DNA from 3 places in the Vibrio harveyi genome. Region 3 is predicted to be linked to each of the others. Evidence: predicted binding sites of a transcription regulator. Region 3 holds the regulator's gene; each other region holds the start of a gene.
What was found. Region 3 encodes PurR, which represses purine synthesis genes. Its sites were predicted from a motif close to TNANGNAAACGTTTNCNTNA; they were not measured.
Positions count from the first base shown of each region.

Region 1: a site for PurR is predicted at 3,072-3,091, ahead of purE (5-(carboxyamino)imidazole ribonucleotide mutase). Genes of this name have one in related genera too.
Region 2: a site for PurR is predicted at 2,894-2,913, ahead of QMY49_RS13860 (uracil-xanthine permease family protein). Genes of this name have one in related genera too.

Region 1 is NZ_CP125875.1:3,052,556-3,058,792, reverse strand. It holds gene dprA (DNA-processing protein DprA) at 1-239, shown strand, start outside; gene QMY49_RS14460 (DUF494 family protein) at 242-721, shown strand; gene QMY49_RS14455 (DNA topoisomerase family protein) at 745-1,314, shown strand; gene QMY49_RS14450 (5-(carboxyamino)imidazole ribonucleotide synthase) at 1,378-2,511, opposite strand; gene purE (5-(carboxyamino)imidazole ribonucleotide mutase) at 2,516-3,001, opposite strand; gene tsaC (L-threonylcarbamoyladenylate synthase type 1 TsaC) at 3,201-3,758, shown strand; gene hemF (oxygen-dependent coproporphyrinogen oxidase) at 3,793-4,710, shown strand; gene aroE (shikimate dehydrogenase) at 4,813-5,646, shown strand; gene QMY49_RS14425 (DUF1488 family protein) at 5,650-5,913, shown strand; gene QMY49_RS14420 (gamma carbonic anhydrase family protein) at 5,934-6,237, opposite strand, start outside.
Region 2 is NZ_CP125875.1:2,921,376-2,927,612, forward strand. It holds gene recG (ATP-dependent DNA helicase RecG) at 1-666, shown strand, start outside; gene QMY49_RS13855 (S9 family peptidase) at 872-2,833, shown strand; gene QMY49_RS13860 (uracil-xanthine permease family protein) at 3,086-4,477, shown strand; gene envZ (two-component system sensor histidine kinase EnvZ) at 4,720-6,012, opposite strand; gene ompR (osmolarity response regulator transcription factor OmpR) at 6,138-6,237, opposite strand, start outside.
Region 3 is NZ_CP125875.1:1,991,407-1,997,643, reverse strand. It holds gene QMY49_RS09570 (alpha/beta fold hydrolase) at 1-151, shown strand, start outside; gene QMY49_RS09565 (putative signal transducing protein) at 184-501, opposite strand; gene QMY49_RS09560 (TVP38/TMEM64 family protein) at 501-1,190, opposite strand; gene QMY49_RS09555 (TfoX/Sxy family DNA transformation protein) at 1,311-1,901, opposite strand; cyclic di-GMP riboswitch class I at 2,018-2,107, opposite strand; gene purR (HTH-type transcriptional repressor PurR) at 2,386-3,390, opposite strand; gene torD (molecular chaperone TorD) at 3,837-4,484, opposite strand; gene torR (two-component system response regulator TorR) at 4,718-5,431, shown strand; gene elyC (envelope biogenesis factor ElyC) at 5,513-6,237, opposite strand, start outside.

The DNA.
Region 1 (6,237 bases), 1.1 Mb from region 3:
CTTTGCTCGACTGGTCTATTAATCAGAGCTTGGATTTATTTTCTACGCCAATTGATGAAGAAGAATTGCCATTTCCTCAGCTGTTAGCTAACGTAGGAAATGAGGCTACACCAGTTGATATTCTTGCAAGCAGGACCAATATACCTGTCCAAGAAGTCATGATGCAGCTCTTAGAGCTTGAGCTTTCAGGGCATGTTGTTGCAGTATCCGGTGGCTATATTCGAAAGGGGAGGGGCTAGCTATGATGATGGATATACTTATGTATCTATTCGAAACCTACATCCATAGCGATGCAGAGTTACAGGTCGAACAAGACGAGTTGGAAGATGAATTGCTTCGTGCAGGCTTCCAGCAAAAAGACATCTACAAAGCCCTTGTCTGGTTAGAAGAGCTGGCAGCATTGCAACAAAGTGATGAGCATTCAGCGATTTCAACTTGCATAGCATCGGCATCGACACGTATCTATACGGCATCAGAGATGCAGCGCTTAGATCTTGAATGTCGTGGTTTTCTGCTGTTCTTAGAGCAAATTAATGTTCTAACCACAGAAACACGTGAGATGGTTATCGATCGTGTAATGGGGCTAGAAACCAATGAATTTGAGCTTGAAGACCTTAAGTGGATCATTCTTATGGTTCTGTTTAATGTCCCTGGCAACGAAAATGCCTACACGCTGATGGAAGAGCTGCTGTACACCAAGGAACAGGGTATTCTTCACTAATATCTTCTGCTTTAACGGTGAGTATGAGTAGTAAAATCGATCACAACCTTTTCTCGGCACACGAGCATGCGCTTGAGAGAGAGCCGTGCCCTAAATGTGGTGGGGAAGTCAGGCTGAAACATGGCAAACATGGTCCTTTTCTTGGTTGTAGCCAATACCCAAGCTGTGACTATATCAAGCCGTTGCACAGTAATGATGGCCACATCGTAAAAGAGTTAGGTGTGCCTTGCCCTGACTGTGGCAATGAGTTGGTGCTCCGACAAGGGCGATACGGCATGTTCGTTGGCTGTAGTCATTACCCAACTTGTCATCATATCGAATCAATCAATCAGCCCGAACCCGAGCAAGAATCGAAAGAGCTATACGCTTGCCCTGAGTGTGGTAAAGGGCATTTAGTTGAACGTAAGACCCGATTTGGTAAGACATTCTACGCGTGTGATAACTATCCGAAGTGCAAGTTTGCGGTAAACTTACCACCTGTAAGAGGTCGCTGTGAGGAATGCGGGTTTACCTTGTTGGTAGAAAAGAAACTCGCCAGCGGGGTTAAGTTGCAATGTGCAAGTCGCAAGTGCCAGCATACACAATCACAATAAATCTCAGGCAAAATTAAAAAGGGTCGCATCATGCGACCCTTTGTTGTCTATTTATCAACTTTTCTATGCTTGCCACTGTTTGGCAAATTCATGAACTGCTGGGAAGGTTTCTTCATCAAGCACGTTTGTTAATGCACACAACCTACGATTCAACTCACCAGTGTAATCAGCGCATACGTTGATATGACCCATCTTACGACCTTCTCGTTTCTCTTTGCCATACCAATGAATATGGCAACCATTCATCGCGAGTAGCGCATCTGGCAAGGTATCTTCACCGAGAATATTGATCATCGAGGTCTCGCGAACGAGCTTAGTACTACCTAAAGGCATACCACACACAGCGCGTAGGTGGTTCTCAAACTGACAAGTTTCTGCACCCTGCTGAGTCCAGTGACCTGAGTTGTGTACGCGTGGTGCGATTTCGTTAACCAGCAACTTGCTGTCAACGTCGAAGAACTCCAGGGCTAGCACGCCAACGTAATTCAAACTATTGGCGACGGCCGTGAACATCTCTTTTGCTTGTTCTTGCAACTCTGGAGCATCAATTGCTGTTGAGAGGCTTAATACACCATTTGTGTGGATGTTTTCTGCGAGAGGGTAAACTTCAATACTGCCATCGTTACTGCGAGCACCAATCAGTGAAACTTCACGGTTAAAAGGAACAAACTCCTCAGCAACAATGGCTTGAGTTGGTGTTGAAGCAATGCATTCCACCATTTCTGTCCAAATTATGTCGATCTGAGAAGGTTCTTTTAAACGCCACTGACCTTTTCCATCGTAACCGCCCAATGCACTTTTCAGAACCATTGGCATGCCGACGTGTTCAATTGCGCGGTCAAAATCTTCACGAGTTTTGATCACATAGTATTTCGCATTACGTACGCCAGCATCATCAAGTAATGCCTTTTCAATGCGGCGATCACCGCCTGCTTTGATAGCTTGTGTACTTGGTAAGAACTTACCGCTCGCTTCGCAAATATCAAGCACGTCATGCGGGATATGCTCGAACTCAGCAGTGATTACATCAACTTGTTCGATCGCATTTTCTAAGCCGTTGCCTAGTACATGTTGAGTCAGTGGATGAACGATATTACCGCTGCCCACATCGTAAGCTGAAATTTGAATATTCAGTGGCGCACCAGCCAGAGACATCATACGAGCTAACTGACCCGCACCAAGAACCAGTACATGCATCTGATTAATCCTCAGCAGGGTTTGGGTTCGCCAATACGGTTTCCGTTTGTTCGTTACGGAACGCTTCGACTTTTGCCATGATCGCTTCATCATGTGTACCAAGGATTTGAGCCGCTAGGATACCAGCGTTTGCTGCGCCTGCTTCGCCAATAGCTAATGTACCAACCGCAATACCTTTTGGCATCTGTACGATAGAAAGTAGTGAGTCCATGCCTTTCAGTGCGCGAGACTGAACGGGAACGCCAAGTACAGGTACGCTGGTAAACGCCGCCGCCATGCCTGGTAGGTGGGCAGCACCGCCCGCACCTGCGATGATGACTTTAATGCCACGTTCTTTAGCACTGCTTGCGTAATCAGCCAACAATTGAGGAGTACGGTGAGCTGACACCACCTTTGTTTCGTAAGACACGCCAAATTGATCCAGCATGTCCGCTGCTAGTTTCATGGTTGGCCAATCTGATTTAGAACCCATGATGATACCGACTTTCATCTCAAACTCCTTCAAGCTGCAAAATTAGGTGAGCTGATAAATTTGTGCGCATTATACGGGGATTTTTACCTCAAGCAAACGTTTGCGTGCGTTTGTAAATACGATTGATACATTTTATAAACAAATTGCTTTAGTCTCTGAGAATGAATATTTGTACACTTAGTACAAACACAACAGACAAGATTATCAGGAAGTATCGGTGGAGAACTTTGAACAGGTGCTAGAAGCACTACAAAAAGGCGAAGTGATTGCCTACCCAACAGAGGGGGTGTTTGGTGTTGGCTGTGACCCAGATAACCCAGAAGCGATTCAAAAATTGCTAGAGCTAAAACAACGCCCTGTTGAGAAAGGATTAATCTTAATTGCGGCAAACTATGAACAGCTTTTGCCTTATGTTGATGAATCTCAGTTGACTCAAGAGCAGTTAGATAAAGTACACGCAACGTGGCCAGGTCCATACACTTGGATTATGCCTGCGAGTGACAAAGTTTCTCATTGGGTATCGGGGCAATTTGATTCGATTGCAGTGCGTGTGACGGATCATCCTTTGGTACAAAAGATGTGTAATGCTTTCGGAAAGCCGCTAACCTCTACCAGCGCGAACCTCACTGGTCAGCCTCCTTGTATGACGACTGAAGAAGTAGAGCAACAATTGGGTGACCGGCTTGTGGCGATCTTACGTGGTGAAACCAGCGGTCGTGACAAGCCTAGTGAAATTCGTGATGCTAAAACCTCGCAAATATTAAGACAGGGCTAACCCTGCTAGTCAGCAATCAATAGGTACTACACGTATGTCAGCAATCGATAAGCACGCCGTAAAACAGTTCCTGATGTCACTTCAGGATTCCATTTGTCAGCAGTTAGAACAAGAAGATGGAAAGGCCGTCTTTGTTGAAGACGCATGGCAACGTGAAAAAGGGGAGCGCCTTGGTGGTGGTGGTCGTACCCGTGTTTTGCGTGATGGTGACGTTTTTGAGCAAGGGGGAGTGAATTTCTCTCATGTCGAAGGTAATGAGATGCCAGCATCAGCTACGGCGCATCGTCCAGAGTTAGCTGGTCGCCGCTTTGAAGCGATGGGTGTTTCTTTGGTTATCCATCCTCACAACCCATATGTACCGACTTCTCACGCTAACGTACGCTTCTTTATCGCAGAGAAAGAGGGGGAAGAGCCTATTTGGTGGTTTGGTGGTGGTTTTGATCTAACACCTTTCTATCCATTCGAAGAAGATTGCCAATCATGGCATGAAACCGCAAAACAACTTTGTGCACCTTTCGGTGAAGATGTCTATGCAGAGCATAAAGCTTGGTGTGATAAGTATTTCTTCCTACCGCATCGAAATGAAACTCGTGGTGTTGGTGGTTTGTTCTTTGATGACCTAAACCAGTGGGAATTCGACAAGTGTTTTGATTACATCAAGGCGGTTGGTGAAGGATACTGCCAAGCTTACCTACCGATAGTGTCTCGTCGTAAAGAAATTGAATTCAGTGAGCGTGAGCGTGAATTCCAACTTTACCGTCGTGGTCGCTACGTTGAATTCAACCTAGTGTATGATCGTGGGACTCTATTTGGTCTGCAAAGTGGCGGTCGTACAGAGTCAATTCTTATGTCGATGCCACCACTTGCGCGTTGGGAATACAGCTATGAGCCACAACCTGGTTCTCCAGAGGCTGAACTTTACGAGCGATACTTAACGCCACGAGAGTGGTAAGCGTTGAATCTCCTTTTCTATATAGATAGATAGTGATAGGGTCATCTGTAATCAGATGGCCCTGTTTTTTCTCTATAGTAGGTAAGGAATAAAGGTAAGGAAATGACTCAGCAAATTGATCGCTATGCCGTGTTTGGTAATCCTATTGGACACAGCAAGTCGCCATTCATTCACACCTTGTTTGCTCGTCAAACCAATCAATCTTTGGTGTATACCGCAGAAAGTGCTCCTGTAAATGGTTTTATTGACGCAGCGAAGCTGTTCTTTGCAGAAGGAGGCAAGGGGTGCAACATCACCATGCCATTTAAAGAAGATGCTTATCAATTTGCTAGTAGACTGACCGAACGTGCTCAGTTAGCCGGGGCAGTCAATACGCTCAAGAAGTTAGATGATGGTGAGATCATTGGCGATAACACCGATGGAGCAGGTTTGGTTCAAGACCTACTTCAACATCAAGTTGTGTTAGAAGGTGCGCGAATCCTGATCATTGGCGCTGGCGGTGCCGCTCGTGGAGTGATCAAGCCACTTCTTGATCAAAAGCCTAGTTCTTTAACCATTACTAATCGAACCTTCAGCAAAGCGCAGGAGCTTGCGGAGTTGTTTATTGCACATGGCTCTATCATCGCCAAAGAGATGGATGATATTAGTGATGAGTTCGACGTGATTATTAACTCCACATCTGCTTCCCTAAGCGGTGAGCTGCCGGGTATCTCCTCTTCTATCTTTGCAGCTAACAGTACGAGCTACGACATGATTTACGGGCAAGGGACGACCAGTTTTAACTTATGGGCAAAAGAAAGTGGTGCCGCTCATGCTTATGATGGTCTTGGGATGCTAGTGGGACAAGCTGCGGAAAGCTTTATGCTGTGGCGTGGTTTACGCCCTGGCGCAAAACAAATCCTTAGAGAATTAAGAAAGAACCTTGAAGGTCAGTAAACGATGAATCAGTCCATCTTATTCCCAGATATGCAATCATGGGATAAAACATTACAAGCGGTAAACTTTACCGCGCAGCAATCAGGAGCTCTGATTGAATGCTATGTAACAAAGCAGAAGCTAGAAAAGCTTAGCGGCTCCCTGGTTGAAACTGAACAAGCGGCAATTAAAGTATTTATTGATTATCGATTCGACCTAGAAGAAATCGCGGAAGAGCTAATTGAAGATGAAGCCTTCAATGAAGAAGGCAATATCATCATCGATTAGCTTATTGCTAACCAACTACATCATTCGTCGTTGATGTCTTCTACTTCGTTTATGTAGTCATTTTTATTCTGTACATAGTTATTGGCAGACTTTTGTAAGAAAGCTCGTTCATTCTCTGATAAGGGGCGAGCTTGTTTTACTGGACTACCAACATATAAATAGCCGCTTTCCAACCTTTTCCCCGGTGGGACTAAACTTCCAGCGCCTATCATTACGTCTGATTCGACAACAACGTTATCTAAAACGATCGCTCCCATACCAACCAATACACGATCGTGGATTTCGCAGCCGTGCAACATGACTTTATGACCAATAGTGACATCA
Region 2 (6,237 bases), 930 kb from region 3:
GAACGAGTGCGCAATGCCTGCTTAAACGAAGGCAAACAAGCGTATTGGGTATGTACCTTGATTGATGAGTCCGAAGTCTTGGAGGCTCAAGCTGCTGCCGACACCGCAGAAGAGCTGCAACGTAAACTGCCTGACGTAAAAATTGGTCTAGTGCACGGACGAATGAAGCCCGCTGAGAAGCAAGCGGTGATGCAGGATTTCAAAGACAACAAGCTGCATTTGCTGGTCGCAACGACAGTGATTGAAGTAGGCGTAGACGTACCCAATTCCAGCCTGATGATTATCGAAAACCCAGAGCGTTTAGGTTTGGCTCAGTTGCACCAGCTTAGAGGTCGTGTTGGTCGAGGTTCAGTGGCGAGCCATTGTGTGTTGCTGTATCACTCGCCACTATCAAAAACCGCCCAAAAACGTTTAGGCGTATTACGAGAAAGCAACGACGGCTTCGTGATTGCACAGAAAGACTTAGAGATTCGTGGACCGGGTGAGCTTCTTGGTACCAAACAAACTGGCTTGGCAGATTTTAAAATTGCCGACCTAGTGCGAGATCAGCGCTTAATTCCAGAAGTTCAACGCATTGCACGTTACATTCATGACAACTACCCAACGAATGCGACCGCAATTATTGACCGTTGGTTAGGCGAGCGTGACATTTATTCTAAGGCGTAAACGGGCTGCGCCTTAGAAGTAAGACGTTTCTTTCACCAGTTCGATAACTAAATCACATCTAAATTTCTATTCTATTGATTTTAAATATGTAAAATCAATAACGTTTTATTAACACAACACATAGATGCGTTGTGCTATCGGCTAGGTTAGTTAAGCACTACTGCTAACCTCCACTCTGATAATAAATACGTTTCAAGGAGTAGAAATGAAGAGTACCTGCCTTAGGCTGTTGGCTTCAGCCTGTATTCTAAGTAGTGGTTCAGCATTTGCTGACACCTCAGACATGGCGAAATTGTTCGCTAAAGGGTCGAGCTTTTTTAACCCAAAACTCTCCCCTGATGGTAAATACCTTGGGGTCGAATCCAAAGTGGATGGTAAAGATGCGCTGGTCATTCTCGACGCACAAACAATGAAGCCAACCAACATGCTTCGATTCCCAGACAACGAGCAAGTAGCCGATTATTACTGGGTCAACAATGAGCGCGTTGTCGCTTCAAAAGAAACCTTCACGGGCTGGTTTACTCAACCCTCACCCACAGGTGAATTTGTTGCCGCGAATGTCGACGGTTCTAAAACCGCCTACCTGTTCGGTCCTCAACCACCACAAAGCGGCAGCAGCGTTTCTAAACGAGGCAAAGCCACTCGCGCCTTCGGCATCATGTTAGACCCAATGCCAAATGACGAAAAGCACATGCTGATTGCAGCGATTCCATACAACCGCTCATTTGACATGGAAGAGGAAAAAGACGTCTACAAAGTCAATGTCTACAATGGGCGTGCGACCAAGCAGATGTCAGCCCCTATCAGAAACAGCTATTTCCTAGTTAACCATGATAACCAAGTCGGCTTTGTAACGGGCTCTGGTGATGATCTCAAACTCAAGTCTTTCTATCGCAATGGCAACAAGTGGCAATCCATCGCGACATTAGACAAACTCAATTTAGAAGAACTTACCCCCATTTCCTTCGCCGAAAACAACCATTCGATTTATGCTGCAGCAAGTAAAGACGGCTCACCCCAAGCGATTTACCATGTTGATTTAAAAACAGGAAAATACAAAGAAGTGGTTGCCGGCGAAAAGGTTTCACCACATAACTTTTGGCTTGATCAGCAATCCAAGCAACTGTACGCCATTGAATATGAAAAAGACTATCCAACCTATGCCTTCGTGGACGACAAGCACCCGCTGAGCAAGCAGTTGAAGCAACTACTGGCGACATTTGAAGGTCATCAAGTCCGTATTCTTAGCCAAACAGAAAATGGCGATAAATTCATTGCTCTAGCATTTAATGACCGTAATCCCGGTGATTATTACCTATTCAACACCGATCCTGTCGAAGGTCGATACCTCTTCTCTGCACAGAAATGGCACGACCCGAAAAAAATGGCAGAAGTTCGTCCATTTGCTTTCACGGCAAGAGACGGGCAGGAAATCAATGCTTTGCTAACACTTCCACCGGGTAAAGCTGAAAAGGGCCTACCTTTGATTGTGAACCCGCACGGTGGACCTCACGGACCGCGTGACTGGTGGGAATTCAATCCAGAGAACCAGTTCTTAGCTCAAAAGGGCTATGCTGTTCTGCAAATCAACTTCCGTGGTAGTGGTGGCTTTGGAGATAATTTTGAAGAACTTGGATACCGTAAATGGGGTACCAATATTCAGTACGACATCATTGATGCCACTCGCCATATCATCAAGCAAGGTATTGCCGATGCCGATCGTATCTGTATTTCTGGCGGTAGCTTTGGTGGCTATAGTGCGCTTCAAAGTGCCATCGTCGAACCGGAACTATTCCAGTGTGCAGTCGGCAGCTTTGGCGTCTATGACCTTGAAATGCTTTACACTGAAGGCGACGTAAAAGACCGCAAGTCAGGCGTTAACTATCTAGAAGAAGTGATCGGTCGTGATAAGAAAGAACTTCAATCCATGTCACCCGTTCATCATGTCGACAAGCTAAAAGCAGATATTATGTTGGTCCACGGAGCCAAAGATGAACGAGCACCAATTGAACAATTTGACGCCTTAGTGGAAGCGCTCAAAGCGATCAATTATCCGCACAAAACAATGGTGATCGGCGATGAAGGGCACGGATTTTATAATGATGAGCACCAAGCCAAGTACCTTACTCAAATTGGTGAGTTCTTCGATAAACACTTAAAAAACTAAACTCCCAAAGTAAAACCTTAAAGGCGATAACCATTCCGTTATCGCCTTTTCTTTTCAGCCCAAAGCAAACGTTTGCTTTTTGAATAAATCCCTCTATAATCGCGCTCAAAATTTATGGTGTGCACCTTGTCACATCAAACCAACCTGAGTTGACACTGATTAACAGCAATCACAGGTCATAACGTCAACTCCACCCAGCACTCCCATTCAGCGAGCTCTGGGGCAAGAATTATTGCGACTAGCGAGACAAACATGACAACTTCAAACCGAACTTCGGAACTGGTCTATCAGTTAAACGATCGCCCACCACTACCTCAGACCATTTTTGCTGCACTTCAGCACTTATTGGCGATGTTCGTAGCCGTTATCACCCCTTCTCTGATCATTTGTCAGTCTTTGGGTGTGCCTGCTGACCAAACCAACACCATCATCAGCATGTCGCTGTTTGCATCTGGCGTGTCTTCCTTTATTCAAATTCGTACCTTTGGTCCTATCGGCTCTGGTTTGCTTTCAGTGCAGGGCACCAGCTTTAATTTCCTTGGTCCAATCATTGGTGCGGGTCTTTCTCTTAAAGCTGGCGGCGCGGACATCAGCACCATGATGGCAGCAATTTTCGGTACTATCTTGGTAGCGTCTTTTGCAGAAATCCTGCTATCTCGCGTTTTAGAACACGCACGCCGCATCATCACGCCATTGGTATCTGGCATCGTCGTGACGCTTATCGGTCTGACGCTTATCCAAGTGGGTTTGGTATCAATGGGCGGAGGCTATGCTGCAATGGGCGATGGCTCTTTCGGTAGCCTAGACAAGTTAGCTCTCGCTGGCACAGTACTTGGCTTGATCGTAATCCTTAACCGCTCAAAGAACCCATACCTACGTGTTGCGTCAATTGTAATTGCAATGCTGGTTGGCTACGTCATGGCGTACTTCATGGGCATGGTCAACACTTCAACACTGGGCGAAACTGACCTCATCGCACTGCCGATCCCAATGCAATACGGCTTAAGCTTCGACTGGTCGTTGTTTATTCCACTGGTTCTGATTTTCTTCATCACAGCGCTAGAAGCAATTGGTGACATTACCGCGACGTCTGAAGTTTCCGGCGAGCCAGTAAAAGGTCCGGTTTACATGAAGCGCATCAAAGGTGGCGTATTGGCAGATGGTCTAAACTCAGCCATTGCGGCGGTATTCAACAGCTTCCCAAACTCTACCTTCAGCCAAAACAACGGCATCATCATGCTCACTGGTGTAGCAAGTCGTTATGTGGGTTACTTCATCTCAGGCATGCTAGTAATTTTGGGGCTGTTCCCGGGCGTGGCAAGCTTTGTTCAGCTGATTCCTGAGCCAGTTTTGGGCGGCGCGACTATCGTGATGTTCGGTACCATTGCCGCAGCGGGCGTACGCATCATCTCTCGTGTCGACCTTGATCGCCGCGCAATCCTAATTATGGCACTGTCGTTCTCAATGGGTTTGGGCATTGCACAAAAACCAGAAATTCTGCAATTCATGCCTGAGTTTATTAAGAGCATTTTTTCCACCGGTGTGGCGGCAGGCGGCATCACCGCTATCGTATTGAACCTACTGCTTCCAGAGAAATTGGAAGAGGAAGATAAACGGGTAGCTCAAGAGATAAAAGAATCCTAATACCAATTACGTTAATTAGATGTTCAAGAAATTGCGCCGGTAAAATCACTTAGAACAAGGCAAAGATTGCAGCTAGCTAGTTACTCTACCTACAAAATCTTTAACACTGCTATAAGTGATTTTAACCAGCAAGAATGAGCAGATAATTGATGGAATTGGTATAATCTTGCACTAGGATGATCGGAAAGCCCAACCAGACTTTGGTTGGGCTTTTTTATTGGAATCAGTTGAGCGAAGAAAGCTTACTTGGTTGGGAAACTGATTTGCGCACTTAACCCACCTTCACTGCGGTTACGTACCACAACCGAGCCAGAGTGTTGACTGACGATGCGCTTAACAATGGCTAAGCCCAAGCCTGTCCCTTCACTGCCACGAGCAGTATCACCACGAGTAAAAGGTTCAAACAAGCGTGCGATTTGTGATTGCTCAATGCCTGGACCATTATCTTCAACACACACCCACACCAACTGTTTGTCGGCGGTGACGCCCGTACTGATTTTCACCCAGCCATTACCATAACGCAGAGCATTAACCACAAGGTTACTCACCGCGCGTTTAATCGCGATTGGACTGCCTTTCGCGGTTGGCATCGTAGGGTTGAGGTCAGTTTCGATTTCGACTTCATAACCCCCTTCCGACGTTGCTACATCGCTGGTAATGGTATTGATGTCCACCTGCTCAAACGACTCTTTATTTACTGGCTTGAGGTAGTCCATAAACTGACTGATGATCTCGTTACACTCTTCGGTATCACTGATGATGCCTTCGGCTAGGTAACTGTCTTCAGGTGACATCATTTCTGTCGCAAGGCGAATACGCGTCAGTGGCGTGCGTAAATCGTGGCTGATGCCTGCCATCAGTAGCGCACGATCTTCTTCCAGTTCTTGAATGCCTTTCGACATCTGGTTGAATGCGCGAGTTACAGAGCGGATTTCTGAAGCACCTTTCTCTGGCAATGGCGGCGGAATTTCACCTCGACCTACTCCTTTCGCGGCTTTTTCTAGCGCAATCAAAGGTCGGTTTTGCAAGCGGATAAACAACCAGCCACCAGCAATGATCAGAAGCGCCATGATCAAGCTGTTACGGAACAGCGGAGCAAAATCTTCTTCTTGCAATTCAGAGAGCGGAATACGGATGATGGAGTTCGGCAACTGATCGATACGCATCCACAGAATGTAGCTTTCACTGCCAAGCAGCAAACGCACTTCCGTTGGAGAACCGAGCTCTTGCGTCATCTCTTCCGACATCAAATCAATCGACATCGCATGATTGAACTCATTCATCATCTCGCTATCGACGCTATGTACCGTCACGCCCAAGTTTTCCAGCAGTTGATGACGGAGCGGCGCATCGGACTTGAGTAAACCATCTTCATCGAGCACTAGATTCAATTCGTGAGCGAGAATTTTGTTGAACTGCTGCAAACTTGGCATCAATGCGTAGTTAAAAACGGCGTAGTAAGAAAAGACTTGGCTAGCGAGAAGCAAAGAGATGAACAGCAGAATGGATTGTGTAAATGAACTTCGGATTCGCATGGAGAATTCCTAATGGACTGTTCCTAGTGAACAACATTAATTGCGAGTTTCCAGCCCTCAAACAGGAAGGGGGTTTGAGGGTGGAATATGAGCAGCCGAGTATTATCGGCAGACCTTAGAGGTAATTACGCTTCTTTGCCGTCTGGGACGAACACGTAACCTAAGCCCCATACCGTTTGGATGTAGCGCGGCTTGCTTGGATCATCCTCTAGCATACGGCGTAGA
Region 3 (6,237 bases):
CATCAAGCCAGTTAAAGAGATGGTTGCGGTACATAAGCAAAGTGTTCTACGCGAGATTCCAGATTGTGGTCATGTGTGCAATGTAGAACGACCTGATGACTTCAATCAACACTCTATCGAGTTCATTAAGCAGCAAAGCTTAGCCGCTTAAACTTAAAATGATTGAAAAGAATAGGGGAGCCATTAAGGCTCCCCTATTTGATATCCGCATTGCCAACAAGCGCCAAATTGACCTTCATTTTGCTCCGAACATTGTGGGCACTGCCAATCTTGGTAAATAAGTTCTGCTTGTTTTCGATAGTCTTCGACGATGGCTGATGCTTTCAACTGTTGCTCCGGATGTAAAAGCCAAACATACGGGTCAGTATCATCGCTAAAAGGCAGCTCTCCCTTCAATCCGAACATGCCTTCACCTCGCACTTCGCAGGCTATTTGCTCGGTTTTAAGAAGCTCACAAACGATATGAGCTTCAGCCGGATTTTTAGCGATGTATATTTTCATTAAGCGTTTCCATTCTGTACTTGTGCAGGGCGAACCTTATTCATAACCCATTTAGCGATAATAGGGAACAAACCAAGTAGAGCAAACGATGCTAATACGGTTGGTGACACAATTCCAGAAAGACTATCAATGGTTGCTAGCTGTGTACCTGCATTCAGATAAACCGCAGTGCCGGGCAACATACCAATTTGGCTTGTTAAGTAGAATCGAGCAATAGTCATTGGTGTTAGACCCATTAACAAGTTGATTAGGAAAAATGGAAAAACAGGGATTAAGCGTAGCGAAAACAGGTAAAATGCGCCGTCTTTTTCTACACCCTGGTTGATCGCACCTAGCTTGTTTCCAAACTTACTCTGTACCCATTCCCTCAATAGGTAACGGCTGCTTAAAAAAGCGATCGTTGCACCGATTGTGCTGGCAAAAGAAACCAGCAGCAAACTTGTCCAGAAACCAAATAGCGCCGCACCAAGCAAAGTCACCACTGCTGCGCCTGGAATCGAAAACGCAGTGATGGCAATGTAAGCAAAGAAATAAGTGGCAGCAGCGAATACGAAGTTTTCGCTAATAAAAGTGTTCAACGCTTCTTGTTGCGCCTTCGCGTTTTCTAGCGTTAGGTATTGACCAAAATTCACGCCTAAAAAGATAATCGTCGCGAGTAGGATCAGTCCTAAAATCAGTTTCTTATTCATATCAATAGCTCCGTTTGGCTTCTTAGATAATAAGACAGAATGGGGCAATAAAAAATTTCAAAAAAAAACCGCAGTTTGAAAACTGCGGCTTTTACTCAATGTCATGCTGATATAAATGCTTTAGGAAAGAGCACTCATCAATTCTTCTCGACGAGACTGAGGTACGACACTCCAATGTGTGCCTTTGATTGCACCTTCTAACGCCCAGAGCAGTTCAAGGCTTACCGTAGAGGCATGCGTATCTTGGATTGCTTTGTATGCGTTTAGCGCGCCTTCTGCTTCAAGTTGCTCTACAGAGTCAATGCCCGCTTTCTTGAGCATACGCTCAGTTGCTAGACGCAGGTTAGGTAGATCTTTCAATCGATTAGGCTTGGTGCTTGCTTGTTGTTTTTTCTCTTGCTTAGCAGTCTCGAGGGATTGCTTGGCAACTTCAATCAAGCGGTCGGTTGTGTCCCAAAGATCATCAGAAATTGCATAGTATTTCGTAACGACTGGGAAACCACGTTTCTTGTAGACGTACGGTTTTAGTCCTTGAGTCTCGAAGTCAGATGAAGTTTGTTGGTCAGCTCGAATATGAAGTTGATTGTTTACGACAAGCGCAAACATCGTTTCATCGGCGAAGAGCCCAAAACCACCAAACATTGAGCGCGACTTGATATTACCAAGTGCCTCAAACAGCTTCATTGAGTCTTTGAGTATCGGTTTATCCATGGTGTGTTATCTCGGTGTAATTAATATTACGCCACCAAAAATCAGGTCCGAGAGATTAGCAAATGCATGCAGACACAATGTCATTAAAGGGTAAACTCACTTAATGCATATTTGCCATCGGTAACCCCGCTACCTTCCATCTAATAAGATGGTTCAGGCCGGAGGCTTTGCGTCCCACCCTTTCGGATGGTTTGCCCTGTGCGTGACTCTTTGAGGATACTTCGTATATTGAATTAACATCACGTTTCAAACGTTGAAGTGTGATCTTGGTTCAGTTAATAGTGGTAATTTGATGTGTAAAGTTTCATATGCTGGAATGTATAATTGTAATACAAAAGGTCTATCAAGGATATGTGCTACCTTGAGTTAAAACAGCAACTTATCTTCGTTCTTTAAATTATTTTTCTGATGAAATGTCCAAAAAAGTTATTTTTAGGCAATAAAAAAGCGCCCCTAGGAGCGCTTTATAAAATCAAGTGAGAGATCAGTTCAATTTCTTAACTGTATTACGCACAACGATCTCTGGTTGCATTTCGAAAACACGCTTCTCATGCTCTTTATCTTTGATGCGCTCAAGTAGGATCTCAAATGCATTTTTACCCACACGACGTTTTGGTTGGTGAATCGTCGTTAGCGGTGGAGAGAAGTACTCAGCAAGTTCGATATTGTCGTAACCGATAACAGAAATATCGTCTGGTACTTTGATACCGTTTTGTTGTAGGCGGCTCATCAAGCCAAGAGCCATAGTGTCATTGAAACAGAAAACAGCGGTTGGACGTTTGTCCATAGCACTGATGTTATCTGCAGCTAAGACAGCCGTGTCACACTCAAAGTTGCCTTCAAGAATCCAATCTTCGTTAACGGCTAGATTTGCTTCAGCCATCGCACGACGGTAACCCGCAATACGTTCTTGGCAAGCTGCTTTTTCGAAGTGACCGCTCAGACAAGCAATATCAGTATGACCATTGTCGATCAGGTATTTTGTTGCGATGTAACCGCCTTCTTCTGAGTTATCGATGATCTTGTCTGCTTGTGAGCTTTCAGGACCCCAATCCATGACAACTTTAGGAATATCTGAATGACGGTCAAGCATCTCTTTTAGCTCTTCCGTAAGGTCAGAACACATTACTAGAATGCCATCTACACGTTTCTCAGCTAGCATGCGGATGTAGTCACGTTGCTTCTCGTAAATACCGCCCGTGTTACATAGGATCAGAGTGTAACCTTGACGGTAACAGTAGCTCTCAACGCCGTCGATTACTTCAGAGAAGAATAGGTTGGTAGATTGAGTAACTAACATACCGATGGTACGAGTTGAGTTGCATTTTAAACTGCGCGCAACGGCACTTGGTGCGTAATTAAGTTCATCCACCGCTTTCATTACTTTTTCTTGAGTTGCTTCAGCAACAAAGCGAGTTTTATTAATTACGTGCGAAACCGTAGTGGTAGAAACGCCGGCTAAGCGAGCAACGTCTTTAATAGTGGCCATAAATGATGTCCTGTATCGAGCTACTGTAAATACCGTAGTGAAGACAACCATACGCTTAGGGTCTTGCGCAAACCGAGCAACTGCGAATAGGGGCATTGCTGAGATATTTGGCAGCGGTTGTTCCGAAATCGGTATAAAAAGGTTTGTAGCAACATTTATCGCTGAGTCTCATATTCCTTTCTTATATAAGTGAGGAATTGGTCAGCAATCCTGTTAAGAAAACACAAAAACCGCTTTATTTCAGCGGTTTACATATAAATCATATTTAATCGTTTGCGCTCACATTTTAGACTGATGCGAGCAAGCTGGCAATATTCTAGGCAGTTGTTTTGTGCCCCTGAGGTCACATTTTAACGGCTAAATTGATTGTATTTCTCTGTGCCAGATTAAAAACAAACGAATAAAATAGGGAGTCTGAATGACAGACTCCCCAAAATAGGTGGCAATTATTCACCAAGAAGGTAGGTGCTGTCCAGTTTACAAAATGCAATTAATAGTTGCGTAACGCTAATGTAGAAGCCAAATTCGTCGAATTGCTTACATTTAGCAGCAAACTGTGGCAGCCAAGTCATAAGGTGTTGTTGGATGAACTCGTTCTGTTTTCCGAACGCTTCTTCCATATGTTTATCTTGCTCTAGTTCGTTCGAGCGGATAATCATGTTGCCTAGAAAATCTAGCTCGACCGCTAAGTGGTCCGCTGGTTCTTTCAGATTTTCGTCCACTTGCACGCCAAAGTCTGCCATCAGTTTTTCCATCTCTTCTGCTGGCTTATCATTTAATAAACCAGATTCGCCGATGTACATTGAAGCATAAGGCAGTGCGCCGTGCTTTTCTGTTTTTAGAAAGAGTTCACAGAAGTCCGCTGCTAATTCTAACTGAGCGTCTTCACGGTCTTGTAAACGGTTGAGTGCATCAACAAGGGTATCAACAGCTGGTTTTAGTGATTCGTTTTCACCAAGACCCGCTAAAAAGCTTCGAATTTCAACACTGTGGTAGGTTTCTAGTTCTTTCTCTGTCAGTTCTTTTGCGAACAGGCTAGAAAACCACCAATAGATTTCTGCGCGTTTCTCGTTAAAAGCTTTCACTTCTTGCATTTTTTTGCTCCTGAATGGTTATCCCTTAAGTGTAAACAATTAAGATGAATAGCAGTAACTATAATTGTTATGCATTATTGGAAAATATGCGTATTTGTGAATGGCTGTAAATAAGCTTGCTTTGAATCAATAAAATCGCAAAATCTTGCTTTTTAATGTATCTATGACTAGAAATGTTACTAGTTATGAATAGAATACGTCTTGGAAAATAAAAAAGACAGAAAGTGGTGTAAATGAGCTATCACGTATTAGTCGTAGAAGATGATGTTGTAACTCGCAGTAAGCTCGCGGGCTATTTCCAAAATGAAGGTTACAAAGTCAGTGAAGCAGAAAGCGGCGCAGAGATGCGCGAAGTGCTTCAAGGCGGTGATGTTGACCTAATCATGCTGGATATTAACCTGCCTGGCGAAGACGGCCTTATGCTTACGCGTGAATTACGCAGCCAATCAGATATCGGCATCATATTAGTGACAGGACGCACGGATAGCATTGACAAAATCGTTGGTCTAGAAATGGGCGCAGACGATTATGTGACAAAGCCTTTTGAACTAAGGGAATTATTGGTTCGCGTGAAGAACTTGCTATGGCGCATCTCTGCGGCACGCAGCGGTTCTCAAAAAGCAGCGAACGACACTAATGAAGAACACATTGTGCGCTTCGGTGAGTGGACGTTTGATATTCAGCGTCGAGCTCTAAGCCGTAATGGTGAGCCAGTGAAACTAACCAAAGCTGAATACGAGTTATTGGTTGCACTGTCCTCGTACCCAAATCAGGTACTAAGCCGCGAGCGTATTTTGAATATGATCAGCCACCGAGTGGATGCGCCAAATGATCGTACGATTGACGTACTGATTCGCCGCATGCGCGCTAAGATGGAGTTTGATCCTAAGAACCCACAAATCTTTGTGACGGTTCACGGTGAAGGCTACATGTTTGCTGGTGATTAAATCATACCTAAAGAAAAAAGGAGAGCATTGGCTCTCCTTTTTTGTTTCCGCAATTTGACCACTGAATCGTTTTTAAGTGTTTTATGGTTGTTCTACTTCAACCATTGGTGTTTGACCTACGTTATCACGCAACTTTTGCCACAACCCACCTAAATACTCATGCCAATACAATTCGGTTTGTTCTAAGTAACGAGCTTTCGGAGTGTACTTTTGCCATGGCTGTTCAATGTCATCAATTGCCATAAAGTTGGTTGGCGCAGGGATTGGCTTGATACCTGCAGCATTAAACTCGTACAAAGCACGCTTCATATGGCTTGCTGAGGTTACCAGCACAATGTCTTTTTGCTTCACAAAGGCAGCGGCTTGGCGGGCTTCTTCCCATGTGTCTTTAGCGTCTTCGAGAAGGATGATGTCGGACTTTGCGACACCAAGAGAAAGTGCCACGTTAGCCATCATGCGCGCATGACTGATTTCAGATCCACCTGCATAACCGGACAAAATTAACTTAGCGCCAGGGTACATACGTAAAATACGGATGCCCTCGGTAAGGCGCATTAGCGCTGTACGGCTTAGTTGAGAAGTTGGTGGGATCTCATCATCGACGACATGACCATTACCAAGCACCATGACATAGTCAATGCTACCTGATACAGGTAAAAACGCTTTGTACTCGCGCTCAAGAGGCATCAGAAGCTTGGTTGAAACAGGTTGGAAGGCAACGAGGAAAATGCCGACAAAAGAGAATAGAACAACAAAGCAGCCAGTTTTACGTTTCGTGGTAAAACTAATGAGAGCAAGACCTAACA